Regions from separate parts of the Mycobacterium sp. E1715 genome, predicted to be linked through region 1. Evidence: riboswitches for the same ligand, from Rfam matches in the RefSeq annotation. Region 1 holds a riboswitch; the other holds the start of a gene.

The links. A riboswitch is a leader RNA that binds a small molecule or an ion and turns the genes downstream of it on or off. The one in region 1 is predicted to bind cobalamin.
Region 2: another riboswitch for cobalamin. It lies ahead of A9X03_RS06605 ((2Fe-2S)-binding protein); the one in region 1 lies ahead of metE (5-methyltetrahydropteroyltriglutamate--homocysteine S-methyltransferase).

The regions. Positions count from the first base shown of each region.
Region 1 covers NZ_LZJJ01000543.1:71-9,724, forward strand. The annotation lists partial or broken gene A9X03_RS26645 (nitric oxide reductase activation protein) at 1-889, opposite strand, end outside; gene A9X03_RS26650 (acyl-CoA dehydrogenase family protein) at 1,090-2,235, shown strand; gene A9X03_RS26655 (acyl-CoA dehydrogenase family protein) at 2,232-3,335, shown strand; gene A9X03_RS26660 (nitroreductase family protein) at 3,335-3,982, shown strand; gene A9X03_RS26665 (TetR/AcrR family transcriptional regulator) at 4,121-5,401, shown strand; gene A9X03_RS26670 (SDR family oxidoreductase) at 5,479-6,321, shown strand; gene A9X03_RS26675 (SDR family oxidoreductase) at 6,360-7,001, shown strand; cobalamin riboswitch at 7,067-7,314, shown strand; gene metE (5-methyltetrahydropteroyltriglutamate--homocysteine S-methyltransferase) at 7,455-9,654, shown strand, end outside.
Region 2 covers NZ_LZJJ01000123.1:6,920-26,420, reverse strand. The annotation lists gene A9X03_RS06680 (LysM peptidoglycan-binding domain-containing protein) at 123-617, opposite strand; gene lexA (transcriptional repressor LexA) at 907-1,605, shown strand; gene A9X03_RS06670 (LGFP repeat-containing protein) at 1,615-3,906, opposite strand; gene A9X03_RS06665 (acyl-CoA dehydrogenase family protein) at 4,453-5,613, opposite strand; gene hflX (GTPase HflX) at 5,711-7,132, opposite strand; gene dapF (diaminopimelate epimerase) at 7,179-8,051, opposite strand; gene miaA (tRNA (adenosine(37)-N6)-dimethylallyltransferase MiaA) at 8,112-9,050, opposite strand; gene A9X03_RS06645 (hypothetical protein) at 9,052-9,741, opposite strand; gene A9X03_RS06640 (DMT family transporter) at 9,775-10,743, opposite strand; gene A9X03_RS06635 (DMT family transporter) at 10,946-11,848, opposite strand; gene A9X03_RS06630 (DUF349 domain-containing protein) at 12,082-13,443, shown strand; gene A9X03_RS06625 (hypothetical protein) at 13,440-14,054, opposite strand; gene miaB (tRNA (N6-isopentenyl adenosine(37)-C2)-methylthiotransferase MiaB) at 14,042-15,574, opposite strand; gene recX (recombination regulator RecX) at 15,627-16,148, opposite strand; gene recA (recombinase RecA) at 16,114-17,166, opposite strand; cobalamin riboswitch at 17,334-17,459, shown strand; gene A9X03_RS06605 ((2Fe-2S)-binding protein) at 17,502-18,209, shown strand; gene A9X03_RS06600 (DUF3046 domain-containing protein) at 18,318-18,512, opposite strand; gene A9X03_RS06595 (hypothetical protein) at 18,556-18,819, opposite strand; gene A9X03_RS06590 (glycosyltransferase) at 18,852-19,501, opposite strand, start outside.

The DNA.
Region 1 (9,654 bases):
CCGACGGTTTGATCTCGGCGTCGACTTCGCGCACGGTGCACCACGCCGGCCGGTACATCCTGCGCCCGGCGTCCCATTCCGGGTAGGTGAAGCCGCCCGTGAATGCGGGCTGGTCCGCGCCGTCGACGCTCGACGCGGGGGCCAGCGAGGTCACCGCGTGCAATCCGCGCTTGGCGGAGTCGGTCCGGTGCGTCGGGGTGTCCGCGCCGGGCGGTCCCCCGCCGCTGCCGGTCTTGCGCGCCGACGAAAGCATCTTCTTCAGCCACCTGCCGATGAAACCGCCGCCGCCCACCGGGCTGGTGAACATGTCGGGATCGTCGGAGTCGTCGGTCTCGTCGTCGGCGAGTTCTTTCAGATCGTCGGTGCCGCCGCTCCTCGGGACATGCCCGGGTTGTTCCTTGCCTCGCCGTTCGGGCGCCCGGGCCGACGCGGCCAGCACCTTCCCAGCGCGAATGATGCCGAATTCCGGTGCGGGGTTACCGATCGGCTCCCGCCCGTCGGCGATCCGCAGCGACGTGGCGGGCGAATCGCTTCGCCCCGCGGCGTCGGGGTCGGCGAGGGAGGCCAGAACGCCCGGCAACAGGTCGGCGTTGGCGGCGAGCGCGCGGTGCCCCTCCACCGCCAGATAGCGCTTGGCCACCCGAGGGCGGCGCAGCAGGTGGCGCATCACGTCCGCTTCCAGGCTGCCGGCCGCGATCATCGACGCCTGTACGGCAACGGCTTCGAGCTGCCGGCGGGCGCTCGCACCCGCGTCGACGTGGATGGTCTGGCCGTCGGTCCATGACGGTTCGCCCGGACGCAGTTCGGCCACCGCTACGGCCCGGCCGGCGAGCGCGGATGCGAGCATGCCGAGACCCGGCAGCCGGTCACCGCGAACGTCGGTGGACACGCTCAATCTCCGAACCGCCTGGACTCCGTTGACCAAATATCTGTTCCACCGTAGAGTCCGGTGCCACCGCAGTCAATCAGGGCAAGGAGCACATGGTGCGCGGGGGAGCTGATGCTGCGCGCCGTCGCCGTTGTTGACCGGCTATCCGCTCAACCGTAAAGTCCGGCTAAGGTCGCAGATTCACCAGGGAACAAGGAAAAGTGGACTTTTCATACCCGGCGGAAGTGGAGCAGTTCCGCGTCGAGCTGCGCGACTGGCTATCGAAGAACCTGACCGACGAGCTGGTGGCCGCCCGTCGGCCCGCCGGACGAGACGACGCCGCCTTCGAAGTGCTGCGCGCCTGGAACGCCACGATGGCCGACGCCGGCTGGGCGGCGGTCTCGTGGCCTCGCGAGTACGGCGGCCGCGGCGCGACGGTTCTCGAGCAACTCGTCTACACCGAGGAAACCACACGGGCGCGAGCCCCCATGCCGCTCAACGTCATTGGTCTAAACAACATCGCACCGGCCATCATGCAATACGGCACCGAGTCACAGAAGCTCACGCTGCTCCCCCGCATGATGCGGGCCGACGACATCTGGTGCCAAGGGATGTCGGAACCTGAAGCGGGGTCCGACCTCGCCGCGCTGCGCACCCGCGCGGCGCGCGACGGTGACGACTTCGTCGTCAACGGCCAGAAAATCTGGACGTCGCTGGGGCATCGCGCGGACTGGTGCCAGCTCTACGTGCGCACCGACCCCGAAGCGCCCAAGCACAAGGGCATCTCCTGCCTGATCGTCGACATGAGACTGCCGGGCATCGAAGTCCGTCCGCTGGTAACGCTCAACGGCGAAGCCGATTTCGCCGAGGTGTTCTTTCACGACGTGCGCGTGCCTGCGGACGCGTTGCTCGGTCCGCTGAACGGGGGATGGCAGGTGGCCACCACCACGCTCAGCCACGAGCGGGCCGGGGCCGCCCGGCTGTACGCCGAGATGCAGGTGCGGCTCGAAGAATTGACCGACGACATCGCCGGGCACAGCGACGCGCTCGAAGACCCCGTGACGCTGCGGCGCCTCGGCGAGATCGCGCTGCGCATCAAGTATCTGGAAGTGCTGTGCCAGCGGTCGATCTCGGCCACGCTGCATGGCGGTGACGCCTTCGGATCGGCGAGCCTCGCCAAGACCGTGTGGGGTGAGATCGGACAGGACATGGCCGCGTTGGCCTTTGACATGCTGGGCACGAGCGGCGCGGGCGCGCCGTGGGCGAACTACCGCCTGACGTCGCGCTCGCTGACCATCGCGGGCGGTACCAGCCAGATCAACAAGAACATCACCGCCCAGCGGGTACTCGGGTTGCCCCGCAAATGAACCTCGAACTCTCCGACGAGCAGGTCGCGCTGCGCGACACCACCCGACGCTATCTCGCCGAAAAGGCTTCCATCGCCGACCATGTGCGCCCGCTGCTCGACGACCCGACCGGCGTCACCGAGCCCGTGTGGCGCGGCCTGGCCGGCCTCGGGACCACCGGTCTGCTGGTGCCGGAGGCCCACGGCGGCGCCGGCATGACGATGATCGAGGCCGGCATCGTTGCCGAAGAGCTCGGCGCCGCCCTGCACCCGGGGCCATGGTTGTCGACCGCGGTCGCCGCCGCCCGGGCGCTGACGCGGCTCGGGCCAACCGACGCCGCGGCCGAGCTGCTCAGCGGGATCTCCGACGGCACCACGGTCGCCACCGTCGGCTTCCTCGATGCCGAAAGCGCACCGGTGGCCGCCAGCCGGCAGGGCGATGACGTCGTCTTGCGGGGCGACATGACCGCCGTCCCCGACGTCGCCGCCGCGGACGTGCTGCTGGCGCTCGCCGGGGAAGACGGCGGTCGAGGGCTTTTCGCGATCCGCACCGACTCGCCGGGTGTTTCGGTCGAGCCGGAGCGCGGCATCGACCAGACCCGCAAGCGCTTCCGGGTCACGCTCGACTCAGCGCCCGCGCGGCGGCTGGCCGAGGCCGCCCCCGGGGACGTCGCCGCGGTGATCGACGATGTGCTGATCGCGACGGCCGCCGACGCACTCGGCGCCGCGCGAGCCGTCATGACCGCGGCCATCGAATACGCCAAGACCAGAACGCAATTCGGGCAGCCGATCGGCTCGTTCCAGGCGGTCCAGCATCTGTGCGTCGACATGTTCGAGACCGTGGAGTTGGCCCGCAGCGGCGTGATCCACGCGCTGTGGGCCGCCGACAACGCCGACGCCGACGAACGGCACCAATCCGCAATCCGGACGAAGGCGTTCGCCGGGCGGCTTGCCACGGTGGGCGACACGGCGATCCAGGTGTTCGGCGGGATCGGCTACACCTGGGAGCACGACGCGCATCTCTACCTCAAGCGCCTGCTCAGCTGGAGCGCGTTCCTGGCCGGGCCCGATCGATACCTCACCGAACTCGGTGCGCGCCTTGCCAACAGGGGGAACCGGTGATGGACATCGAGTACTTGCTCACCGCTACCCGCTCGGCACGCAAGACGCTCGACCTGGACGCGCCGGTCGACCTCGCGGACATCCGGGAGTGCCTGCGCATCGGCTTGCAGGCGGCCAACGGCTCCAATCAGCAGTCCTGGCGCTGGCTGGTGGTCGCCGACCCGGCGTTGCGCGCCGAGATCGCCGAGCTGTACCGCGCGGCCTATCTGCTGCGGGTCGGCGGCCAGCTGATCGCCGACCTGATGCCGGCCGGAACGCCGGAGAACCGGATCATGTCGTCGACGGAGTGGCTGGTCGAGAACATGTCGAGGGTTCCGCTGCTGGTGATCCCCTGCTATCAGCCCTACCTGCCCCGCATCGAGGGCGATGAATCGTTTCACCAGGCCACGCTGTACGGCTCGATCTACCCGGCGGTCTGGAACTTTCAGCTGGCGCTGCACACCCGCGGATACGGAACCTGCATCACCACCCTGCACCTGCATCGCGAGGCGGAGGTGCGGCGGCTGTTGGGGATTCCCGAAAGCTATGTCCAGGGATGCCTGCTTCCGGTGGGCCGGCTGCGCGCCGGGCACACGTTCCGGCCCGCCCGGCGACGACCCGTCGACGAGGTGGTCGCGTGTGACGGTTGGGACGGACCCGCGCTTTAGAATGTCCCCGGCACCGCCGTTATGCAGCGCATTCGTCATTCCGGGTCTGATAGCCTTTAACAAAGATTTGGTTCGGTGAGAGGGACGAATGCGAATGGATGCCAGTCCGCAGTCGTCCGGACGTGCGCACGGCTGATCATGCCGAGAGCGGAGTCATTGGGAGCCGGCGCCGCAGCCGATTTGGGGACGCGCCGGACCGAGATCCTGACCACCGCGGCGTCGTTGATCGCGCAGTCGGGATTGCGGACCTCCTTGCAGGAGATCGCCGACGCCGCAGGGATTCTTCCGGGCAGCCTCTATCACCATTTCGAGTCCAAAGAGGCGATCCTCATCGAGTTGATCCACCGCTATCAGGAGGATCTGGACCGGATCGGGCAAGCGGCGCAAGCGAAGTTGGACAAAGCGGACCCGCGGCCGGTCCCCGAGCAGATCGTCGAGCTGGGCTCGGCCATCGCCAACTGCGCCGTGCAGCATCGCGCCGCGCTACAGATGTCCTTCTACGAGGGTCCGAGCACGGACCCGGAGTTGATGAAGCTGACGCAGCAGCGGCCCGTGGCGATCCAGGAGGCGATGCTGCAGACGCTGCGCGCGGGCAGGTGGAGCGGCTACATCAAACCCGACATCGATCTGCCCACGCTGGCCGATCGCATCTGCCAAACCATGCTGCAGGTCGGCCTCGACGTCATGCGGCATAAGTCGCCACCTGACCAGGTCGCCGCCCTGCTTTGCGAAATCATGTTGCAGGGATTGGCATCCCGGCCACCGGCCGACTCGGCGCTGGACCGGTCCACAGCCTTCGCGGCCGCCACGGACGTCATCGAAACCTGGTCGGACGACAGCGAGGCCGACCCCAGCGACAAAGCGGCTCACGTCCGTGCCGTGGCGCGAACGGAATTCGGCCGCAAGGGCTACGAGGCCACCACCATCCGAGACATCGCCTCCGCGGCCGGCCTGGGGACGGGAACCGTGTACCGGGTCATCGGCTCGAAGGACGAACTTCTCGCCTCGATCATGGAATCGTTCGGCCGCAAGGTCGAGGCCGGCTGGGTCAGCGTGCTGCGCTCGGATGCCACGCCCATCGAGAAGCTCGACGCCCTGAGCTGGGTCAACGTCAACGCGCTGGATCGGTTCTCCGACGAATTCCGCATCCAGCTGGCCTGGATGCGTCAATCACCGCCGGACACCCCCAACCCGGGCTGGCTATACGCGACCCGACTCCGGCAGATGAAAACGCTTCTGTCCGAAGGCATCCGATCGGGGGAAATCAGCGTGGACGCGGCGTCCACCGCAATGCTGGCACGCTGCGTCATCGGCCTGCAGTGGATACCGGAGAACATCCTCGCCGAGATCGGCAAGCGCGCGGCGCTGGTGCACGTCCGCGACACCGTTCTGCGCGGCGTCGCGGTTCGCACCGGGTAGGTGTTGAACCAAAAAACTGTTACCCATACAGTTGGGCAATTAGAACCGCGTTGGCAGTGAACGAGAAGGGGATTTCCATGACTATTGTCGATCGGCTGCGCTACGACGGCAAGCGGGCCCTCGTCGTAGGCGGCGCCACCGGCATGGGTGCGGCCGCGGCCAAGTCAGCGGCCGAACTCGGCGCCGAAGTGATCGTGATGGACTACGCGCCGGTGAACTACGACGTCGCCAAATCCATCCAAGTGGACCTGCGCGATCCCGCATCGATCGACTCCGCGATCGAGCAGCTGGACGGTCCGATCCACGCCCTGTTCTCGGCCGCCGGCATCGCCGACGGGACAACCGACCTGATGGCGATCAACTTCATCGGCCACCGCCATCTCATCGATCGGCTCCTCGAGAAGAACCAGCTGCCCTCGGGCTCGGCGATCTGCTTCATCTCCTCGGTCGCGGGCATGGGCTGGGAGAACGACCTGGACCTGCTCACGGAGTTCCTCGCCACGCCGGACTTCGCCTCGGCCCAGGAGTGGGTCAAGGCGCACGAAGCCGAAGGCATCATCCACTACGGCTTCTCCAAGAAGGTCGTGAACGCCTACGTCGCCACCCAGGGCTACCCGCTGCTGAAGAAGGGCATCCGGATCAACGCGATCTGCCCCGGCCCCACCGACACCCCCCTGGCCCAGGCCAACGCCGACCTCTGGCTCACCTTCGCGCAGGACTACCGCGAAGAGACCGGTTCGAAGGTGCACACCCCGGAGCAGATGGGCGACGTGATGGCGTTTCTCAACAGCGCCGCCGCCTTCGGCATCAGCGGCATCACGTTGCTGGTGGACTACGGCCACACGATGGCCTCGCTCACCAACGCTTACCCGCCGGGCAAGCCGATCATCGACATCATCATGGGGCGCGTGAAGCTCTAGAAGAGAGCGCCCGTTTCGGCGCCGGTACCGTCGGGGGCATGGCACGAGTCATCGTCATCGGCGGGCACGGCAAGGTCGCATTGCAGCTGGCCCGCATCCTGACCGAACGCGGTGACGAGGTCAGCTCCGTCTTCCGCAACCCCGAACATTCGGGCGACGTCGCGGCCACCGGCGCAAAGCCGGTGGTCGCCGACATCGAGCGCCTCGACACCGGCGCCCTGGCCGGCCTGCTCAAAGGGCACGACGCGGTCGTCTTCTCGGCCGGCGCCGGTGGGGGCGACCCGGCACGCACGTACGCCGTCGACCGCGACGCCGCCATCCGGGTGATCGACGCCGCGGCCCAGGCGCGGGTCAAGCGATTCGTCATGGTCTCCTATTTCGGCGCGGGGCCGGATCACGGTGTACCGCAGGACAACTCGTTCTTCGCCTACGCGGAAGCCAAAGCGGCCGCCGACGCCCACCTACGCGCGAGCGGCCTGGACTGGACGGTGCTTGGACCGGGGCGACTCACCCTGGATCCGCCCACCGGCCGCATCACGCTGGGGCAGGGCACGGGGGAAGTGTCGCGGGCCGACGTCGCGCTCGTGGCAGCCGCCGCGCTGGCGGACGACGAGACCGTCGGCCGAACGATCGACTTCAACAACGGCGACACCCCCATCGCCGAGGCGCTGGCGAGCTGAACCGCAAGGCGGGCGTAAACTCCGCTACGCAGCTGGTCTGCCGTCGCCGCACACCGCGACTTCGGCATCGAGCGAGGCGGGTTGGTGACGCTTCGCGAGAGGGAACCCGGTGAGAACCCGGGACTGTCCCGCAGCGGTATGCAGGAACGACCGCCGTCACCCAAGCACTGGTCGCAAGACTGGGAAGCGACGGCCAGTAGGAACTGCCCGTCTCCTCGGCGCCCCTTCCGGGCCGCATCGTCGAGCGGGCGTGGGAGCACCAGCCGGTGCGCGCCTGCGAGTCCGAAGACCTGCCAGCTGTGCCGGGCGCGCCGCGCCCGGCGGTTCATCGCCTCGTGGAATGGGCGTTTGGCTGAGCCGGTTGCGGTTTATGTACCACAGGTGCCACCGCAACCGAATTGGCTTACGTCCGTTGGCGGTGACCACCCCGTCGATTGAAGGACGAAAGATATCGTGACCGCTCAACCATTTACCGCGACTGTCGTCGGCTCCCCGCGCATCGGCCCGAAGCGCGAACTCAAACGCGCCAGCGAGGGCTACTGGGCCGGCCGCACCAGCCGAGCCGAACTCGAAGACGTCGCCGCCACATTGCGCCGCGGCATGTGGGCCGGCCTCGCCGCCGCCGGGCTGGATTCCGTCCCGGTGAACACCTTCTCCTATTACGACCAGATGCTGGACACGGCGGTGATGCTCGGCGCCCTGCCCGCGCGGGCCGCGCAAGTGTCCGACGACCTGGATCGCTACTTCGCCGCCGCCCGTGGCAACGCCGAGCTGGCGCCCCTGGAGATGACCAAGTGGTTTGACACCAACTACCACTACCTGGTCCCCGAGATCGAGCCCTCGACCACATTCTCGCTCAACCCGGACAAGGTGCTCGCCGAACTGAAAGAGGCTCTCGCGCAGGGGATTCCCGCACGGCCCGTCGTCATCGGGCCGATCACCTTCCTGCTGTTGAGCAAGGCGGTCAACGGCGGTGGCGCGCCGATCGAGCGGCTCGAGGAGCTGGTGGGCATCTACGCGGAGCTGTTGGGCTTGCTCTCCGCCAACGGCGCGCAGTGGGTGCAGTTCGACGAGCCGGCGCTGGTGACCGACATCTCCCCCGATGCTCCGGCGCTGGCCGAGGCTGCGTACAACGCGCTGGGCAAGGTGGGTAACCGCCCCGCAATCTACGTCGCCACCTACTTCGGCGATCCCGGCGCCTCCCTGGCCGGTCTGGCCCGCACCCCGGTCGAGGCGATCGGCGTCGACCTGGTCTACGGAGCCGACGCGGCGGTGGCCGGTGTGCCGGAGTTGTCGGGCAAGACCTTGGTGGCCGGCGTCGTCGACGGGCGCAACATCTGGCGCACCGACCTGGAGGCGGCGCTCGGCAAACTGGCCGCGTTGGCGGGTTCAGCTGGCGCCCTTGCCGTTTCGACCTCATGCTCCACGATGCACGTGCCCTACTCGCTGGAGCCCGAAACCGATCTGGACGACGCGCTGCGCAGCTGGCTGGCGTTCGGGCAGGAGAAGGTGGCCGAGGTGGTGACGCTCGCGCGCGCATTGCGCGACGGGCGCGAGGCCGTCGCCGGCGAGATCGCGGCGTCCAATGCCGCGGTGTCGTCCCGCACGAGCGATCCCCGGCTGCACAACGACGAGTTGCGGGCCCGCATCGACTCGATCGTCGCCACCGGCACCCACCGCGGCGACGCGGCGCAGCGCCGCGCCAGCCAGGAAGCGCGGCTGCACCTGCCGCCCCTGCCGACGACGACCATCGGCTCCTACCCGCAGACCTCCGCGATCCGCAAGGCGCGCGCCGCGCTGCGGGCCGGCGAGATCGATCAGGCGGAGTACGAGAAGCGGATGCGCAAGGAGATCGCCGACGTCATCAAGCTGCAGGAGGAGCTGGGTCTCGACGTGCTGGTGCATGGCGAGCCGGAGCGCAACGACATGGTGCAGTACTTCGCCGAGCAGCTCGAGGGCTTCTTCGCGACGTCCAACGGATGGGTCCAGTCGTACGGCAGCCGCTGCGTGCGTCCGCCGATCCTCTACGGCGACGTCATCCGTACGCACCCGATGACCGTCGAGTGGATCTCCTACGCGCAATCGCTGACCGACAAGCCGGTGAAGGGCATGCTGACCGGCCCGGTCACGATCCTCGCCTGGTCGTTCGTCCGTGACGATCAGCCGCTGGCCGACACCGCCAATCAGGTGGCGCTGGCCATCCGCGACGAGACCGTGGACCTGCAATCCGCGGGCATCGCCGTCATCCAGGTCGACGAACCCGCGCTGCGGGAGCTGCTGCCGCTGCGCCGCGCCGATCAGGAGGACTACTTGCGTTGGGCCGTAGGGTCTTTCCGCTTGGCCACCTCCGGCGTCGCCGACACCACGCAGATCCACACCCACCTGTGCTATTCGGAGTTCGGCGAGGTGATCGGGGCCATCGCCGACCTGGACGCCGACGTGACGTCCATCGAGGCGGCGCGATCACACATGGAGGTGCTCGACGACCTCAACGCGGTCGGCTTCTCCAACAGCGTCGGACCGGGCGTCTACGACATCCACTCGCCGAGGGTGCCGAGCACCGCCGAGATGGCGGAGTCGTTGCGCGCGGCGCTGAGAGCGGTTCCCGCGCAACGGCTCTGGGTGAACCCCGATTGCGGCCTGAAGACCCGCA
Region 2 (19,501 bases), on a different contig from region 1:
CTCCTTCGCCGTGCCGTCAACCTGATACCGCAGCACTTCGAGCGTACCCGCGCGCTCACCTGCGCGGGTAATGGCTCAGCGAAGGGTTGGTGGGCGCCGCTCGGCAGTTAGCGGGGCGGTCGTCAGCCGACCGGAGCGATCAAGGTCTGGCCCGCGACCAGGTTCGGCGAGTTCATGTCGTTGAGTTCGCGGATGCGGTCGGCGACCTGGCGGGCGGGCGCGTCCGGCGCCACCCGGCGAGCCACGTCTTGCAGCGACTCCCCCGCCTCCACGCGCACGACGGCCAGGCGGTCCGGGACGTGCGCGGCCGAGCTGCCGGAGTCACCGTTGAGCACCTGACCGACGTTGCCGACCAAGCCCAGCCACAGCGTGATCGCGCCGGCGGCCAGGGCCAGCCAGATCGTGGTCGTCACCGTGACGGGGCGCTTGCGGTGCGGCGCGGCGGACACCGCGAGGCCGGTGCCGTAGTGGCGCGTGGGCGCGCCCGCCGGCCTCGAGGGGCCGGGGCGGCGGGACCGGGCCAGCCCGTCGCGGCCGTAACGAAGCCCCGGGACGGGTCCGTTGACCGGACGCCGAGGGCTGCTGGTACGCGGCGCCAGCGTGTGCATGGTTGTCATCTGCGTTCCTCCGGTCAACTTGATTCGCTCAGCTGTTCGACTGTATCGCTCGTGTGTTCGAATTCCGAACATGTGAGCGAAGCGTGTCGCACGAGTCGAACGCTAGACCACGCCACCGACAAGTGCGTGGCCGCTAGAGCTGACATGCGATCGAAATACCCGATCTGCCGAAGAGTTACACCTTTGTGATTCACGACTTCGGCGCGGCTTTTCGCCGACGGGCGGATGGGCGACACGCTACTCGAACACATGTTTGATTCTTGGGCGCGGTGGGGTTACATTCAGTGCCATGAGCGACAGCAGCGACACCCCATCGGCCGGCACGGGCGGCCGGTTGCACGCCGTGGATTCATCGCTGACCGAACGTCAGCGCACCATCTTGAACGTCATTCGCGCGTCGGTCACCAGCCGCGGCTACCCGCCGAGCATCCGGGAGATCGGCGACGCCGTCGGCCTGACGTCGACGTCATCCGTGGCCCATCAGCTGCGCACCCTGGAGCGCAAGGGTTACCTGCGTCGGGACCCGAACCGTCCGCGGGCGGTCGACGTCCGCGGCGCCGACGACGACGTGGCGGCGCCGGCAACCGACGTCGCCGGCTCCGACGCCCTGCCGGAACCGACCTTCGTGCCGGTCCTCGGGCGCATCGCCGCCGGTGGACCGATCCTCGCCGAGGAGGCGGTCGAGGACGTGTTCCCGCTGCCGCGCGAGCTGGTCGGCGAGGGCACGCTGTTCCTGCTCAAGGTCGTCGGCGATTCCATGGTCGAGGCGGCGATCTGCGACGGCGACTGGGTGGTGGTGCGCCAGCAGAACGTCGCCGACAACGGCGACATCGTCGCGGCCATGCTCGACGGGGAAGCCACCGTGAAGACGTTCAAGCGCGCGGGCGGTCAGGTATGGCTGATGCCGCACAACCCGGCATTCGACCCGATTCCCGGCAACGAGGCGACCGTGCTGGGCAAGGTCGTCACGGTGATCCGCAAGGTCTAGCCCGGCGGGTCAGTCCGCCTTGACGAAGCCGTTGGCCTGCGCGACTTCTTCGCTGGCCAGCCAGATTTCGGCGAGGGTGTCGTGGTAGAGCTCGCTGCCCGGTGTGTAGTACAGCCCGAAGCGGGCGCTTGCCTTGATCGGGTATCCGTCGGGCACCTGGTAGGGGTCGTCCAACGGTAGGTGGATGGTCGGGCGCCCGGGCGTGCCTGCCCCCGCGCCGCTGTCCTCGTCGTCGGCGGCCGCGTGCCGTCCGCCCCGCTGCCCGGATGCGACGACGGCCGCGGCGGCGGCCTCCGGCGCGGCGGTTTCCGGCGGGGTAGCTTCCGGCGGGGTGTCGTCCGCAGCGGCGGCGTCGGCACCAGTGGCCTCGGCGACATCCGCCGGAACATGCGGCACGGCCACATCCGGATACTCGGGCTCGGGAGCCGCGGCTTCGGGGGCGGCGTCCTCGTATTCGGCGTCCGGCGGCGTGTGCGGCACCGCGACGTCGAGGTACTCGGCATCCACGTACCCCTCGTCCCCGCGAGCGGCCTCCGGGTGGGCGGGCTCGTGCGCGTCGTCGGTGTACTCGGCTTCGGCGTACTCGGCTTCGACGTACTCGGCCTCGGCGTAATCCGCTTCGGGATAACCGGATTCGGCGTAATCCGCTTCGCCGTATTCGGATTCGGCGTATTCGGGTTGGGCATAGCCGGATTCCGTTTCGGGATAGCCCGCCTCCGACAGGGCCGTCGGTGAGACCGCGGCGAAGGAGTCGGTGTCCACCGCGTCGGGGTCCTGCTCCTCGTCCCCGTAGCCACCCTCGTCCGCACCGCGCCGCCGCCAGCTGACCCGCCCGGCGGCCTCGGCTTCGGGCGTCTCGGACTGCCCGTCGAAGTGTTCGGCGCCGACGTCGTCGGGCCCCCAGTGCTGGTCGCCCACCGGCTCGTAACCAAGGTCGAGGTCGCGGTGCGGCTCGTAGCCGGCACCGGCACGCGCGGCGCGCCGCCGGCGCCAACCGAGGGCCAACAGCCCGGCCAAGACGATCAGCACCAGCACCGGGATGCCGGCCAGCAGCCACCACCACTGCAACGCGAACTTCTTGGGGTGCGCGGGCGTCGCCGAGCTGCTCGGCTGGTTCTGGCCCGACACCTGCAGGCCCGACAGCAACGGCGCGAGATTGGCCGGGTCGGTGCTGAACGTGTTCTTCGCCCGGTTCCACGAGATCTTGCCGCCGACGAACTGCTGGGAGACCACGTCGCCGTCCACCGACTGGTCGCCGACGGGCGCACCCAGCTTGCCCGTCGGCCCCCGGAGCTTGTCCCACGCCGCCTTCATGGCGCCGCGCACCACGAACGCGCCGTGCTCCGAACTCCAGAAGATCACCGGTTTGTCGGCGCCGGAGAAGGTGACGACGCGGCTGGACGGGATCCCGCCGTCAGCTTCGTTGGCGGTGGGGAAACCGAGATCGCTACCGGCCGGGCCGCCCAGCGATTCGTACTTGGACAGGATGTTGGTCTCGACGGCGTTCGCGCCGGTCGCGGGGCTGAAATACACCTTGCCGTTGGCGAAGTCCTGGACGATCCCGTCGCCACCGATCGGATACTGCGCGCCCTTCTTGACCCCCAGCGGCCCGTTCGGACCACCGGCGGCGCGCCATGCCATGTTGATGGCCGCGGTGGGGTCGATCGCCACCTGCAAACCCTTCAACTGGTCGGCCAAACCCGCTGGCTCGGTGGTGAACTGCTTGGTCTGCCTGTTCCACGAAACCTGGCCGCCGCTGAATTTCTGGGCGGACACCTCGCCGTTGTAGGTTTCGTCGCCGACCGGGACGCCGAGCACGCCACCCGAGCTACCCAGCTTGTCCCACGCGGCGTTGATCGCGCCGCGCACCACGAACGCGCCGTGGTCCGGCGTCCAGAAGATCACCGGCTTGTCGCTGGCCGAGAAGGTGGCCACCCGGCTGTCCGGACCGGCGAGGCCGGGCACCTCATTGATCGCGGGGAAGCCCAGATCGCTGCCGGCGGGGCCGCCCAGCATTTCGTATTTGTCCAGGATCGGCCCGTAGACGAACTTGGCGCCGGTCGCCGGCGTGAAGAACATCTTGCCGCCGTCGAAGTCCAGCTCGAAACCGTCTCCGGCGGGATACACGTCGCCCTTCCGCGGGCCCAGCGGCGAACCGTCGCCGCCGGCCTTTTCCCAGGCGGCCATCATGGCCGCCTCGGCGTCGCCGATGGGAGACGCCGCCGCGGAAGGCGCCAACAAGGCGGCGGCGGTCGCGAAGGCCGTCAAGGTGACCAGCGCACTCCCGACCAGCCTGCGCATGTGACCTCTCTGCCCGTTCACCAAGCCTCCCAGCCGACGGCTACGGCCCTATCAGCGGCTATGCCCGTGGCTGCACAGCCGGCGAGGGGGCCGCACTCCGACCGCGCGGAAACAGCCCCGCACCGATCCGCATTATCGCCGGGCTCGCATAACTTTGCTCCTGCCAAGGAGAAATACGAAGTCAAATCACGCATATTACAAAAACGGATACCACGCCGATGTCGAAATGATGCCGAGCCACGCTCGAATCGCGACGAACCGCACCATCGCCCGCGTGACGTCGGACTTATCGTGCCGACTCCCGAACCGGTCGCACACCTGCGCAATAGGGCGCGGGCCTGCGCGCGCCGGCCCGGCTCGTCGCCCCTGCCGCGCTTTTCGCGGCGCACCATTGCGCGGGCGTCCCCGAAACACATGCGCCGACGGTACGTGAAGCCATTAACTCGCCGGCGATCTACCCGAAAAAACGGTGGCCAGGCGGGCATTGACCGCGTTTGCCGACCGCGGGCGAATTGACCGTTCCTTTGGCGATCGCCGTTGTCGGATCTAGACGCCGAGGCTGCGGCCGATGATCTCCTTCATGATCTCGGTCGTGCCGCCGTAGATGGTCTGCACCCGCGCGTCCAGATAGGCACGGGCGACGGGGTATTCGCGCATGTAGCCGTAGCCGCCGTGCAGTTGCAGACAACGGTCGATCAGGTGCACCTGCTTCTCGGTGGAGTACCACTTGGCCATGGCCGCCTGTTCGGCCGTCAGCTTCTTGTCCAGGTGCAGGCGGATGAACTCGTCGACCATCATGCGCACCACGGTGGCCTCGGTCGCCAGCTCGGCGAGCACGAAGCGGCTGTTCTGGAAGCTGCCGATCGGCTTGCCAAACGCCTTGCGCTCCTTGGTGTATTGCAGCGTGTCTTCGAGCACCTGCTCCATCGCGGCGGCCGCCATGATGGCGATCGAGATCCGCTCCTGCGGCAGGTTCTGCATCAGGTAGATGAACCCCATGCCCTCCTGCCCCAGCAGGTTTTCGGCGGGAACCTTGACATCGGTGAAGGACAGCTCGGCGGTGTCCTGGGCGGCCAGCCCGATCTTGTCCAGGTGCCGGCCGCGCTCGAAGCCCTCCATGCCGCGTTCGACAACGAGCAACGAAAAGCCTTGCGCGCCTTTGTCCGGATCGGTCTGCGCGACCACGATCACCAAGTCGGAGTTGATTCCGTTGGTGATGAACGTCTTTGCGCCGTTGAGCACGTAGTGGTCACCCTGCTTGACCGCGCGGGTCTTGATGCCCTGCAGGTCGCTGCCGGTTCCCGGCTCGGTCATCGCGATGGCGGTGATGAGCTCCCCGGTGCAGAACTTCGGCAGCCAGCGCTGCTTCTGCTCCTCGGTGGCCAAGGCCAGCAGGTAGGGCGCCACGATGTCGTTGTGCAGCCCGAAGCCGATGCCGCTGTAGCGACCGAAGGTGGTCTCCTCGGTGATGATCGTGTTGTACCGGAAGTCGGGGTTGCCTCCGCCGCCGTATTCCTCGGGGACAGCCATACCGAGGAAGCCCTGCTTGCCGGCCTCGAGCCACACGCCGCGGTCGACGATCTTCGCCTTCTCCCATTCGTCGTGGTGCGGCGCGACGTGGCGATCGAGGAAGGCGCGGTAGGACTCGCGGAACAGGTCGTGCTCCGGCTCGAAAAGCGTGCGCTGGTATTTGACGGCACTGCCCATGTGGATGACCTCCGGCGACTCGAAACTCTGTCGCCCAACATATACCAACCAGACGGTTGGTCGGCAGCCGGCGGGGTGGCCACGGCGCGCCGGCGGATCAGCCCGCCGAGAACTCCTGCAGGCGCCCGGCCAACGCCACCGGGACTCGGGCCTTGATCCGGGTGCCGTCGGGGCTGTGCTCCTCCTGCTGCACGCGCCCGTCGGCGTGCAGCCGGGCCACCAGGTCGCCGCGGTGGTACGGAATCACCACATCCACGGCCGTGTCGGCGGGGACGGCCAGCTCGCCCATCCGGCACCGCAGGGCCTCGATGCCTTCCCCGGTCCTGGCCGAGACGAACACGGCGCCGGGCAGGGCGTGACGGAGTCCGGCCAGCGTGAGGCCGCTCGCGGCGTCGACCTTGTTCACCACCAGCAGCTCGGGCGGCGGGTCGCCGTGATGGTCTGCGATGACGTCGGAGATCACCTCGCGCACCGCGTTGATCTGGGCCAGCGGGTTGGCGTCGGAGCCGTCGACCACGTGCACGAGCAGGTCGGCGTCGACGACCTCCTCCAGCGTGGAGCGGAACGCCTCGACGAGTTGGGTGGGCAGGTGCCGGACGAACCCGACGGTGTCGGTGAGCACCAGCGGGCGACCGTCGGTGAACTCGGCACGGCGGGTGGTGGGCTCCAGCGTGGCGAACAACGCGTCCTGCACCAGCACCCCGGCCCCGGTCAGCGCGTTGAGCAGGCTCGACTTGCCGGCGTTGGTGTAGCCGACGATCGCGACCGACGGGACGTCGCTCTGCTGGCGGCGGCTGCGCTGGGTGTCGCGGACCTGCTTCATGTCCTTGATCTCGCGGCGCAGCTTCGCCATGCGTTCACGGATGCGGCGGCGGTCGGTCTCGATCTTGGTCTCACCGGGACCGCGCAGGCCCACGCCTCCCCCGCTGCCGCCGGCGCGGCCACCGGCCTGCCGGGACATCGATTCACCCCAGCCGCGCAGCCGCGGGAGCATGTACTCCATCTGGGCCAGCGACACCTGCGCCTTGCCCTCCCGGCTGGTGGCGTGCTGGGCGAAGATGTCCAGGATCAGCGCGGTGCGGTCGATGACCTTCACCTTGACCGCCTTTTCCAGCGCGGTGAGCTGCGCCGGGGACAGCTCACCGTCGCAGATCACGGTGTCAGCGCCGGTCGCCAGCACCACCTCGCGCAGCTCCTGGGCCTTGCCCGAGCCGATGTAGGTGGACGGGTCGGGCTTGTCGCGGCGCTGGATGAGCCCCTCGAGCACCTGGGAACCGGCGGTCTCGGCCAGGGCGGCCAGCTCGGCCATGCTGGCCTCGCTGTCGGCGGCGGTGCCGTCGGTCCACACGCCGACGAGCACGACGCGCTCCAGGCGGAGCTGGCGGTACTCGACTTCGGATACGTCGGCGAGTTCGGTCGACAGCCCGGCGACGCGGCGCAGCGCCGACCGTTCTTCCAGGGCGAGTTCGCCGGTGCTTGGCTCCGGCACAGCGGGTTTGGAGAATTCAGGATGTGTCATAGGCAATACAGAATGATGCACGGCGGATCGGCGTCGTGCACCTGAATTAACGTCGCTGCGCGTCCCACCATTCCCCGCTGATCTCCCCCTGTGCCACGAGAACCGACGGTCCCCTCAGGTAGCTGGTGGCGTCGGTGATGGTGACGACGACGTCGCCGCCGGGCACCCGCACCTTCAGTGTGCCGGTGTCCGCACCGGCGGCGGCCAGCGCGGCCACCGTGGCCGCGACCGTGCCGGTGCCGCAGGAGCGGGTCTCGCCGACGCCTCGCTCGTGCACCCGCATCCGGACCGCGCCGTCGGCCGGCGCCGTGACGAGTTCGATGTTCACGCCCTCCGGGAACTGGGCGTGGTCGAAGCTCACCGGCGCCGCCACGTCCAGCCCGGCGAGTTCCTCGGCGGTCAGATCGGGATCCACGCATGCCAGGTGGGGATTGCCGACGTCGACCGCCAGGCCGGAAAACCGTCGGCCACCGACGATGGCGCTGCCCGGGCCGAGGGTGTTGGCCTTGCCCATGTCGACGCTGATGTCGGCGTGCGTCGCGTCGGCGTGGTGCACGGTGATCGGCCGGGGGCCGGCCGGCGACCCGATCACGAATTCGTCGCGGGACTCCATGCCGCTGGCCCGCAGGTAATGCGCGAACACCCGGATGCCGTTGCCGCACATCTGGGCGATGGAGCCGTCGGCGTTGCGGTAGTCCATGTACCAGTCGGCCGACGCCACGCCGTCGGGCAGGCGGTCCAGCACGCCGGCCGCCAGAGCCGCCGCGGCGGTGGTGACTCGCAGCACCCCGTCGGCGCCCAGTCCCCGACGCCGGTCGCACAGGGCGGCCACCCGGGCGGGGGCGAGGTCGAGCGCGGCCTCCGCGTCCGGGAGCACCACGAAATCGTTCTCGGTGCCGTGGCCCTTCGCGAACATCATGCGCGCCACTCCTCACCTCCGGCTGCGCCGGCAGCATCGTCGTCGGCGCGAATCACCTGCTCAGGATACGTGGCCCCACGCTTGCAGCGCTTCGTCGACGAGCCGGGCGCCGTCCGCCCCCGCTTTTTCAGAGTCCAGCCAGTGAACCCGGTGGTCGCGGCGGAACCAGGAGCGTTGCCGGCGGACATAGCGTCGAGTGCCCACGTAGGTCTGTTCGCGTGCGTCCCGCAGCCGCTCGGTGCCGCCTCCGGCGTCGAGCGCCTCGATCACCTGCGCGTAGCCCAGGGCGCGCGACGCGGTGACCCCGTCGCGCAGGCCCTCACCGAGCAGCGCGCTGACCTCCTCAACGAGCCCCTGGTGGAACATGGCGTCGGTGCGGCGGGCCAGCCGCTCGTCCAACGTCGTTGTCTCGCAATCCAATCCGATGATCGCGGTGTTCCACCTCGGGGTGCCGATGCGTGGCGCGGACGCGGCGAAGGGCCGACCGGTCAGCTCGACGACTTCGAGCGCCCGCACGATGCGCCTGGCGTCGGTCGGCAGGATGGCCGCCGCGGCGGCGGGGTCGCGGCGGGCCAGCTCGGTGTGCAGCCCGCCGACGCCGACCTCGGCCAGCCGCTGCTCCCAGCGAGCCCGCACCGCGGGATCGGTCGCGGGGAACGACCAGTCGTCGAGCAGCGATTGGATGTAAAGCATGGAGCCGCCCACGATGATCGGAACGGCGCCGCGGGCCGCGATCGCCTCGACGTCCGCCGCGGCGGCGCGCTGATAGCGGGCGACCGTCGCGGTCACTTTGACGTCCAGCACGTCGAGCTGGTGATGCGGGATGCCGCGGCGTTGCCCGACGGGCAGCTTGGCCGTGCCGATGTCCATGCCGCGATAGAGCTGCATCGCGTCGGCGTTCACGATCTCGGCGGCGTCGAGCCGTTCGGCGAGATCGAGTGCCAGCTGCGACTTGCCGGTTCCGGTGGGGCCGATGATCGCCAGCGGTCGGGCGGTCACTTCAGACCTGCCAGGCGCCGGCGAAGTAGCCCACGCCGTAGGGCGCCCCCCGGTATAGCTCCTTGGCCGACCGCGGTCCCGGCTCGGCCAGCCCGGCCAGCACCTGGAAGGCGACGCGGCCGAGGATCTGCCGGGGCAGCCGCGCCAGGGCGGCGACGTCGCCGGTCGCCAGCGCGTCGTCGAGGGCCAGCTGCGCGTCGGCGTTGGCCGGGTCGTATCCCCCGGGCGCGCTCGGGGTCAACGTGTTCGCGCCATCGGCCACGACCAGCACGCCGATCGGCTCGGCTGACCGGTCGACCTCGGCGCGCAACGCCCGGCCCTCGGCCAGGGCGGCCTCAGCGTCGTGGTCGGTGCGGTAGATGCGGGCCTCGGCGGTCGCGTCGGGGCGGGCCTGGCCGCGCACCCAGCCGGCCAGCAGCGCGGACACCGGCAGGTCGGCGGGCGCCGCGGTGTCGGCGCGCGGGGAAAGCCCGACCCGGACGTCCACACCGAAACCCGCGAACGTGCCGGCCGCATCCCGCCCCCACGCTTCGTCGCGTGCCCCGGTGCCGATGACGATCCAGCGGGCGGGGAGAAGGGCTGCCGCCGCCAGCACAGCGGCCACCAGATCGGTCACCTCCGCGGCGGCCCCGCCGGCCAGCTCGGGCACGAGCAGCGGCGCCGAGGGAACGATGGCAATCCCGCTGAGCACGCCACCAAACTAATGGTTCGCCGACGCGCGCGCTCAGGCCTCGGCGGCCACGACCACGGGGCCGGTGTTAAAAGGGTCGGCCTCGCCGTCCGAGGACGACCACGCGTCCGGCGTGATGCTCCCGTCGTCCCGGCCGACCTCGGCGACCATGGTGGCCGCCTCCCCGCGGGCCAGGGCGACGGTCGCCACGATCACCACGGCGATCGCCGCTACCAGCACGAAGGCCTTGGGCCCGTCCGCGTTCAGCGTTTCGCCCAGCACGAAGATGCCGAGCAGGCCGGCCACCACGGGCTTCGCCACCGTCATCGTCGGCATGGAGGCCGTCAGCGCACCGGCGCGGAACGCCGACTGCTGGAAGATCATCCCGGTCAGCGCCAACAGCAGCCACGGGACGAACTCGGGCGCGGTCAGCACGGCCAGCGGGCCGTCCTCGCCGACCTCGACGATCCCTTTGGTGAGCACCGCGAACAACGCCAGCGCCGAACCCGCGACCACCGCGAGCAGGGCGGCCGCGAACGGGCTGCCCGACCAGATCCGCGCGGCCACCACGCACGCCACCAGCAACGGCACCATCACCGCGGCGACGATGGCCCACGTCTCGACCGACGCGCGCTGATGTCCGGAGGCCGGGTCACCGACGATGATGACCACCGCCAGGGCCCCGGCGAGCACCACCGCCCACACCCACTCCCAGCGGGTGACCCGGCGCTTCGTCAGCCGCGCGTAGATCGGCAACGCGAACAGCAACGCCGTCACCTGCAGCGCGGTCACCAACACCACAGAGCCCCAGGCCAGGGCCCCGGCCTGCAGGCTGTAGTTGATGATCGCCGCGAGGCCTCCCAGCCACCACCGGGTGTCCTTCAGCGACATGCGGAACAGCTCCAGGTGGCCGACCTGCTTGTCCGTGATCTCCTGCGCAGAGCGCTGACGGATCACGTCGCCGACCGCGGATGCCAGCGCCGCGCACAACGCAATCAACGCCGCGACGTCAACCTTCGACATGAGTGACCCCTCATCTCACGATTGCCCCGACCAGCTTTCCCTGGGGCTCGGGCAAATACACGCAATATTTGCGATCAGTTCAGCAACAACTGTATGACGTCGCACACGCTGCGGCGCGCTCAACGAATCACCCTTTGTTCTTACGGCATTAACCTAAGGATGCGCTGTGGGCAACGCGTCGATCCGGTTAACCGCGGCGTCGCTAAGCCGGTTGCGCTGCGGCGTTCGGCAACCCGGCCGCAATCCTGTCCTGCGTCGCGGAGGCGTCGCCGCGCGCGAGTTCGACGGTGGCCGCCGCCATCACCAGCGCCGCGGCCGCCAGCGCCAGCATTCCTCCGCGACCGGTGTCGAGCGTCTCGCCGAGGACGGCGACGCCCAGCGCCGCCGCCACGACCGGCTGGGACACCTCCAGCGTCGGCATCGAGGCGGTCAGGGCGCCGGCACGAAACGCCGACTGCTCCCAGGCGAATCCCGCCACCGCGATCAGCAGCCACGCGTAAAGCTCGGGTGTCCGGACCACCGCCCACCCGCCGTCGCCGAGCCGATGCACCACTCCCTTGGCCAGCACCGCGAAGACGGCCCAGAGGGAACCGGAGACGAAGGCGAGCAGCGCGGCGGCCAGGGCACCGCCCCAGACGCGCGCGGCCACCACGCACCCGAGGAGCAGCGGGGCCAGCACCCCCGCCACGATGGCCCACGTCCGCAGCGGCGCGGTCGAGTGGCCCGCCCGCGGGTTGCCGACCGTGACGATCACGGTCACCGCGGCGGTCAGCACCACGGCCCAGGCCCACTCCCGGGCCGTTACGGCGCGGTCGGCGAGCCGGGCGCTGATGGGCAACGCGAACAGCAGCGAGAGGACGAGCAACGCCTGCACCAGCAACACCGACCCCTGGTCAAGGGCGGCCGCCTGCAACACGATGCTGACCACGAGCAGCACGGCGCCCCACCGCCACCGCCTGTTGCCGAGCAGCTTGCGGACGAGTTGGAGCTGCCCGATCGACGGGTCGGCGATCCGGTGGGTCGCCCGCTGCTGCAGCACGTCGCCGATCGCGACGCAGAGCGCGGACGCCAGCGCGAGCAAAGCGGCGATGTCCGCCTTGTCCATGGTTTCTCCGTCCGAGTCGGGGTTACGGACAACTGTGATACCTGATGCGCCTGCGCCGATGCATCTCGAACGGCAAGATCTGAGGTGGCGGCGGACGCGCCGACAAGCTGCTTGAATACTGTTAAGCAGCTGTTGGGAAGGCCACGAGCGCCGCCCCGCACTGATGCAGACGGTGCCGCTACGCGCGGCAGGTGCGCGGAGTTCCGACCGCGCGAAGGGTAGGTGACGAGCGCATGACGGCTGACGAACCCCAGGGACCGGACCCGGTCGGGCCGGTGCCCCAACCGGTTTCACGCCCGGTGCCACGCCCGGGACCGCGTCCCGGGCCACGGCCGGCGAGCGCGGCGCCGCGGCCCGTCGTCCACCCGATTCCGGCGCCGCCACGCAGCAACCCGCATCAGTTCGGGCGCGTCGATGATGACGGCACGGTCTGGCTGATCACCGCGGCCGGCGAGCGCATCGTCGGCTCGTGGCAGGCCGGGGACCGCGAAGCCGCCTTCGCCCACTTCGGTCGCCGCTTCGACGACCTGAGCACCGAGGTCACGCTCATGGAGGAGCGGCTCGCGGCGGGAACCGGGGACGCCCGCAAGATCAAGGCCCACGCCTCGGAGCTGGCCGAAACGTTGCCGACGGCTGCCGTACTCGGCGACGTCGACGCGCTCGCCGGCCGGTTGGCCAGCCTCATCGACCAGGTCGAGACCGCCGTCGCTGAGGAGCGCTCCCGGCGCGACGAGCATCGCGCCGCCCAGACCGCGCGCAAGGAGGCGCTGGCCGCCGAGGCCGAGGAGCTGGCCGCGAACTCGACGCAGTGGAAGGCCGCGGGTGACCGGCTGCGGGCCATCCTCGACGAGTGGAAGACCATCAGCGGCCTGGACCGCAAGGTCGACGACGCGCTGTGGAAGCGCTATTCGGCGGCCCGCGAGGCGTTCAACCGGCGGCGGGGGTCCCACTTCGCCGAGCTGGACCGCGAACGCATGGGCGTCCGGCAGGCCAAGGAGCGACTCTGCGAACGCGCGGAGGCGTTGTCCGATTCGACGGACTGGACCGCCACCAGCGCCGAATTCCGCAAGCTGCTCACCGAGTGGAAGGCGGCGGGGCGGGCCGCCCGGGACGTCGACGACGCGCTGTGGCGGAGGTTCAAGGCCGCCCAGGACGTGTTCTTCACGGCGCGCAACGCGGCGACGGCCGAGAAGGACGCCGAACTGCGGGCCAATGCCACGGCCAAGGAGGCGCTGCTGGCCGAGGCGGAGAAGATCGACACCGGCAACCACGACGCGGCCCGGGCGGCGCTGCGCTCGATCGCCGAGAAGTGGGACGCCATCGGCAAGGTGCCGCGGGAGCGGTCCGCCGAACTGGAGCGCCGGCTGCGTGCCGTCGAGAAGAGGGTGCGTGACGCGGGCGAGGCGGATTGGTCGGATCCCCAGGCGCAGGCCCGCGCCGAGCAGTTCCGCGTCCGCGCCGAGCAGTACGAGCAGCAGGCGGAGAAGGCCGCCGCAGCGGGCCGCACGAAAGAGGCCGAGGAGGCCAGGGCCAACGCCGAGCAGTGGCGGCAGTGGGCACAGGCGGCCGCCGAGGCGTTGACGCGTAAGCCCTAGGCGTCGGGATCCCGGGGCGCCCGGTCCGGGCTGTCGGGCTCGTCGTTGAGGCTCTCCAGCAGCGTCTTCGACTGCTGCTGCGCCGCGACCCGGCGCCGCTGCTCCTCGGCCGCGAGCTGCACGATCGTTCGCGACCATACGACCCGCGCCCACTGGTAGGTCAGCGTCAGGACGACGATCCACGCCGCGATCAACCCCACCCCGGGGCCCGGGTGCCCCGCGGCGACGGTCTGGCGCGACCAGATGGCCAACAACCCGGCCGCCCCGGCGAGCGCCGAACCCGCCAGCGCGATCCAGGCCAGCGCCCAGCGCCGCGTCACCAAAGCCAGCATGGAGAACCCGACGCCGAACACCAGCGCCAGCCAGGCGAACACCCGCGAGGGCAGCGCAACCGCCGCCGCGCCGGCGCCGTGGCTGCTGAACAACACGTCCCAGCCCCGCACCGCGCCGGTGTGCGGCAGGATGAACGATCCCAGGAGCACGAAAACCAGGATCGCCACGACGAAGCCGCGTGGGCCCGGGTCGAATCCACGCGCCACCCGGCGTTCGGCGGCCTCGATTTCGGTCCGTAGGGCGTCGAAGTCGGGGTGTTCTTCCATCATCGGGCACATCCAAGGGATTCTGTGGGGTCGGGGGGCGGTCCGACGGCGGGCATGCCGAGGCCGACGCCGCCCGGGCGCTCCCCGGCGGCGTGCGCGTCGCCCGCGCGGGTTCGGCGATGGCTGAGGATGCCGCCGTCGGCGATGAGGTGGTGCGGCGCGGCCTGGGTGAGGACCGCGGTGACGACGTCCCCGGGACGCACCCGGTCGGCCCCGGAGCTGTCCAAGCCGAAGTGCACCAGGCGGCCGTCGCGGGCGCGGCCGGTCATCCGCGCCGTGCGGGTGTCCTTGCGCCCCTCCCCGGCGGCGACCAGCAACTCCACCGTCTGGCCGATCAGCGCGCGATTGCCCTCCAGCGAGATCTGCTCCTGCAGCTCGACCAGCCGCTCGTAGCGTTCCTGCACAACGGCTTTCGGGAGTTGCCCGTCGAGTTCGGCGGCCGGGGTGCCGGGCCGCTTGGAGTACTGGAAGGTGAACGCGGCCGCGAACCGGGCCTGCCGCACCACGTCCAGCGTGGCGGCGAAGTCCTCTTCGGTCTCGCCGGGGAACCCGACGATCAGGTCGGTGGTGATGGCGGCGTGCGGCATGGCCGCGCGGACGCGGTCGATGATGCCGAGGTAGCGCTCGGCGCGGTACGAGCGCCGCATGGCGCGCAGCACCCGGTCGGAGCCGGACTGCAGCGGCATGTGCAGGGCGGGGCAGACATTCGGCGTCTGCGCCATGGCCTCGATGACGTCGTCGGTGAACTCGGCCGGATGCGGGGAGGTGAACCGCACGCGTTCCACCCCGTCGATGTCGCCGCAGGCCCGCAGCAGCCGCGCGAAGGCGCCGCGATCGCGGGGCAGCGCCGGGTCGGCGAAGGACACCCCGTAGGCGTTGACGTTCTGACCCAGCAGCGTGACTTCGAGTACGCCGTCGTCCACCAGGGCTCTCACCTCGGCCAGGATGTCGGCCGGGCTGCGGTCGACCTCCTTGCCCCGCAGCGCGGGCACGATGCAGAAGGTGCAGCTGTTGTTGCATCCGACCGAGACGGAAACCCAAGCGGCGTAAGCCGATTCGCGTGCGCTTGGCAGCGAGGAGGGAAACTCCCGCAGCGACTCGGCGATTTCCACCTGGGCGGTCTTGTTGTGTCGGGCCCGTTCGAGCAGCGTGGGCAGCGACCCGATGTTGTGCGTGCCGAAGACGACGTCGACCCAGGGCGCCTTGCGCAGCAACGCGTCCCGGTCCTTCTGGGCCAGGCAGCCCCCGACCGCGATCTGCATCTCGGGGTTGCCGCGCTTGCGCGGAGCCAGGTGGCTGAGGTTGCCGTACAGCTTGTTGTCGGCGTTCTCGCGGACGGCGCAGGTGTTGAAGACCACGACGTCGGCGTCCCCAAAATCCGAGCCGTCGGGGGCGCGCCGGTAACCGGCCGTTTCCAGCAGGCCCGCCAGCCGCTCCGAATCGTGGACGTTCATCTGGCAGCCGTAGGTGCGGACCTGATAGGTGCGCGCACCGGCGCCGTCGGGCGAGCCCGCGGCGTCCTGCACCACCATCGAAGTCACGGGGCCATGGTACGGCGACCCGGCGGTACCCGAGAAACCGCAGCTAGACCCGGCGGCGGTCCCGTTCGGCGGCCAGCTCGGCGAGGACGACCTCGCACGCCAGGTTCTGGCTGTAGCCCCGGCGCGCCAGCATTCCGACCAGCCGGCGGGTCACCCGCGCGTCGTCGCCGTCCAGCGTCTCGCGACGCAACTTGGCCCGCACCAACTCCTCGGCCCGGTCCCGTTCGGCGCCGGCGTCGATTCCGGACAGCGCCGAGGCGATCACGTCCTTGTCGACACCCTTGGTGTGCAATTCGGCGGCCAGGGCGCGCTTGCTCTTGCCGGCCTTCGCCCGGCGCGAGCGCACCCACTGTTCGGCGAAGCCGGCGTCATCGACCAAGCCGACGGTTGCGAGTCGGTCGAGCACGGCGGCGCTGATGTCCTCGGGATAGCCGCGCTTCGCGAGTTGGCCGTGCAGCTCGGCGCGGGTGCGCGCCCTCACGGTGAGCAGGCGCAGGCACAGGGTCCGCGCCTGCTCCTCGCGAGAGGGCTCAGAAATCGACGGGGGCGGGCAGGACGCTGTCATCGGACAAGCCATCGGTCACAACCGCACCAATGCCAAGCTTTTCCTTGATCTTCTTCTCGATCTCGTTGGCCACGTCGGCGTTCTCCATCAAGAAGGTGCGGGCATTCTCCTTGCCCTGGCCGAGCTGCTCACCCTCGTAGGTGAACCAGGAACCCGACTTGCGGATGAAGCCCTGCTCCACCCCCATGTCGATCAGCGAGCCCTCCCGGCTGATCCCCCTGCCGTAGAGGATGTCGAACTCGGCCTGCTTGAACGGCGGTGACACCTTGTTCTTGACGACCTTGACCCGGGTGCGGTTGCCCACCGCGTTGGTACCGTCCTTGAGGGTCTCGATCCGGCGCACGTCCATGCGCACCGAGGCGTAGAACTTCAAAGCCTTTCCACCCGTGGTGGTTTCGGGGCTGCCGAACATCACCCCGATCTTCTCGCGCAACTGGTTGATGAAGATGGCGGTGGTGCCCGAATTGTTCAGCGCGCCAGTCATTTTCCGCAGCGCCTGGCTCATCAGCCGGGCCTGCAGCCCGACGTGGCTGTCACCCATCTCGCCCTCGAGTTCGGCGCGCGGCACCAGGGCCGCCACCGAGTCGATGACCAGGATGTCCAGCGCGCCGGAGCGGATCAGCATGTCGGCGATCTCGAGGGCCTGCTCCCCCGTGTCGGGCTGGCTGACCAACAGGGAATCGGTGTCGACGCCGAGCTTCTTGGCGTAGTCCGGATCCAGGGCGTGCTCGGCGTCGATGAACGCCGCGACGCCACCGGCGGCCTGGGCGTTGGCCACCGCGTGCAGGGCGACGGTGGTCTTACCCGAGGATTCCGGGCCGTAGATCTCCACGACCCGGCCGCGGGGCAGGCCGCCGATGCCCAGGGCCACGTCCAGTGCGATGGATCCGGTCGGGATGACCGAGATCGGCTGACGCATCTCGTCGCCGAGACGCATCACCGAGCCTTTGCCGTAGCTCTTTTCGATCTGGGCCATCGCCAGCTCGAGAGCCTTCTCGCGGTCGGGGGCTTGCGTCATGGTGCCTCTCCTATGGTTCGGTGTGTTCGGTGACCGGTATCGGTCGGTTGGCCGTGACACTAGAGAAGGCCACCGACAAGTTGTCTCGCCGAACGTTCCCCACAGTAGCCGAACACCTGTTCGACTCAAGCGGACACGCCGAAGCCACGCGCGTGTGGCAACATTTGCTACCGAAACGCGCTGACGGGGCCCATGGAGCCTGAGGAAACCGGTGTGAATCCGGTGCGGTCCCGCCACTGTGACCGGGATGCCCTCCCGAGAGCCAGACACTCGCCGTCAGCGCTTCCTCACGACAACTGGGGCGGATTTCCCCGTAAGGGTCTGGTTGCGCATCGATGGACATCTCCGCTGAGCTGGCCGAAATAGCCTCGTATCAAGGGTTTTTCGCGTTGACCGTGGGCGGGACCGCGGCCGGGTGGCACCCGGTCCGGCGGTCCTACGCCGACGGGTTCGCCGACTTGGTCGAGGCCACCGCCCGGCGCTATCGCACGACGGATCTGCGGATCGGCGCCTCGCTGGTTCATCTCGGACACGCCACCCGCCTGTGGTCGCCCGTGCTCGCGTGCGCGCTGGCCCACGGCGTCGTCCCCGACCTGGGCGACCTGCAACGCGCCGGCGACGGGGCGCAATTGCGGCTGCCCGCGCCGGCCGGGTTCCCCGCCCGCTCACCGGACACCCTGTACCGGGCGGTGGTGCGCGAGCACATGCAGCCGCTCGCCGCCGGCCTGCGGGTCAAGCTGGCGCCCGCGCTGCTGGCGGGCAACCTGGCGTCGGCGCTGGTCGGCGCCGCCCGGGCCCTCCTGGCGGCGCGACCGGACCTCGACCTGCAGATCGCCGAAACGACCCGTGCGCTGCTGAGCACCGGTGTGCTGGCCGGATCGGGCGTCGTCACCGGCCCGCGCCTGGCCTTCAGGCGCCGCAGTTGTTGCCTCTTCTATCGGCTGCCCGGTGGAACCGTGTGCGGCGACTGCGTCTTCGAGACGCAGCCGCCGGACCGGCCTCGGGCGCCGCGTCGTTTACCCCCATCGCGCGGGGGTACCTGAGCACCACGCCCACCGAGACATCCCTGCGAGCCCTCGCGTTGACCTGTCGGTACACCTCGCGGGGCTACTGCGGCAGCACCAAAACCGACCTACGAATGGGCTGCCCACTCACCACTGGTCGCGCGGCACGTCGAAGTCCACGCACAGGGCCCGCCACACGTCACGGGGCTCGACCCCGTCCTCGATCGCCTGGGCGGCGGTGCGGCCGCCGAAACCGGTCAGCACGTGGTCGGCCAGGACCGAAGAACCGTATGCCGCACCGAATCGCAGGACCACCCGCTCGTTGAATTCCGTTAGCCGCACGCCAGCAAGATACCCACCGGGTGCGGATCGGACACCGGCCGCGTCAGCGCCAGCTGGCCGGCAGGTCGTTGAGGTGATTGGGGCAATAGTCCTGAACGGCCTCGGACATGGTGGTCCGCGCGCGCTGCGCCGACATCCGGGAGCGCAACTGCATGAAGGCGTACTCGGCCGGCGCATAGCCCTGCTCGGCGGCCGCCGGATCGTCCATCAACTGGCACGCCTGCTGCTCGTCGCCGCTGTCGGCGCGGGCGACACCCGAGCTGAACATCAAGGCGAGAAGCAGGCCGCCGGCCGCGATCGATTTCATTGCCGTTGCCCTCCTTTGCGCGACCTTGGCCATCATCCCGTCAGAGCGAGCGCCTCGTGGCACACCCGCACCGGATCGGCCACGCCGGCGATGCTAGCGGCGGCGGTCCGGGCCGCCTGGCGGTATCGGGGCGACGACAGCACCTCGTTGACCGCGGCCACCAACGCCCCGGCGGTCAGCGGCCGCACCAGCAGCCCGCTGCCCTGCCGGACCACCCGGTTGGCGATCTCCCATTGGTCGCCGCCGCCGGGCACCACCACCAGCGGCACCCCCGCCAGCAGCGTCTTGGCCACCATGCCGTGCCCGCCGCCGCAGATGGCCAGGTCGGCGTGCGTCAACAACTCGGCCTGGCTGCCCAGCCCGACCACCGCCCACGGCGGCACCTGCAGATCCGTACCGCCCAGCCGGGAGACCACCAGCCGCGATCCGGCGGGCAGCGTCTCCCCGGGCCGCAGGTGAGCCAGCGCGACCTCGGCCATGCCCTCGGTCCCGGTCGACGCGGTCGACGGCGCCACCACCACCACGGGCCCCGAACCCGCCGGGATGTCCAGCACCCGATCGGTCGGTTCGAAGTGCAGCGGGCCCACCACCACGGCCTCGGACGGCCAGTCCGGCCGCGGCACCTCGAGGGCGGGCAGGGTGGCGATCAGCCGCCGCAGCGGGCCGGGGTCGTGGGCCGGCA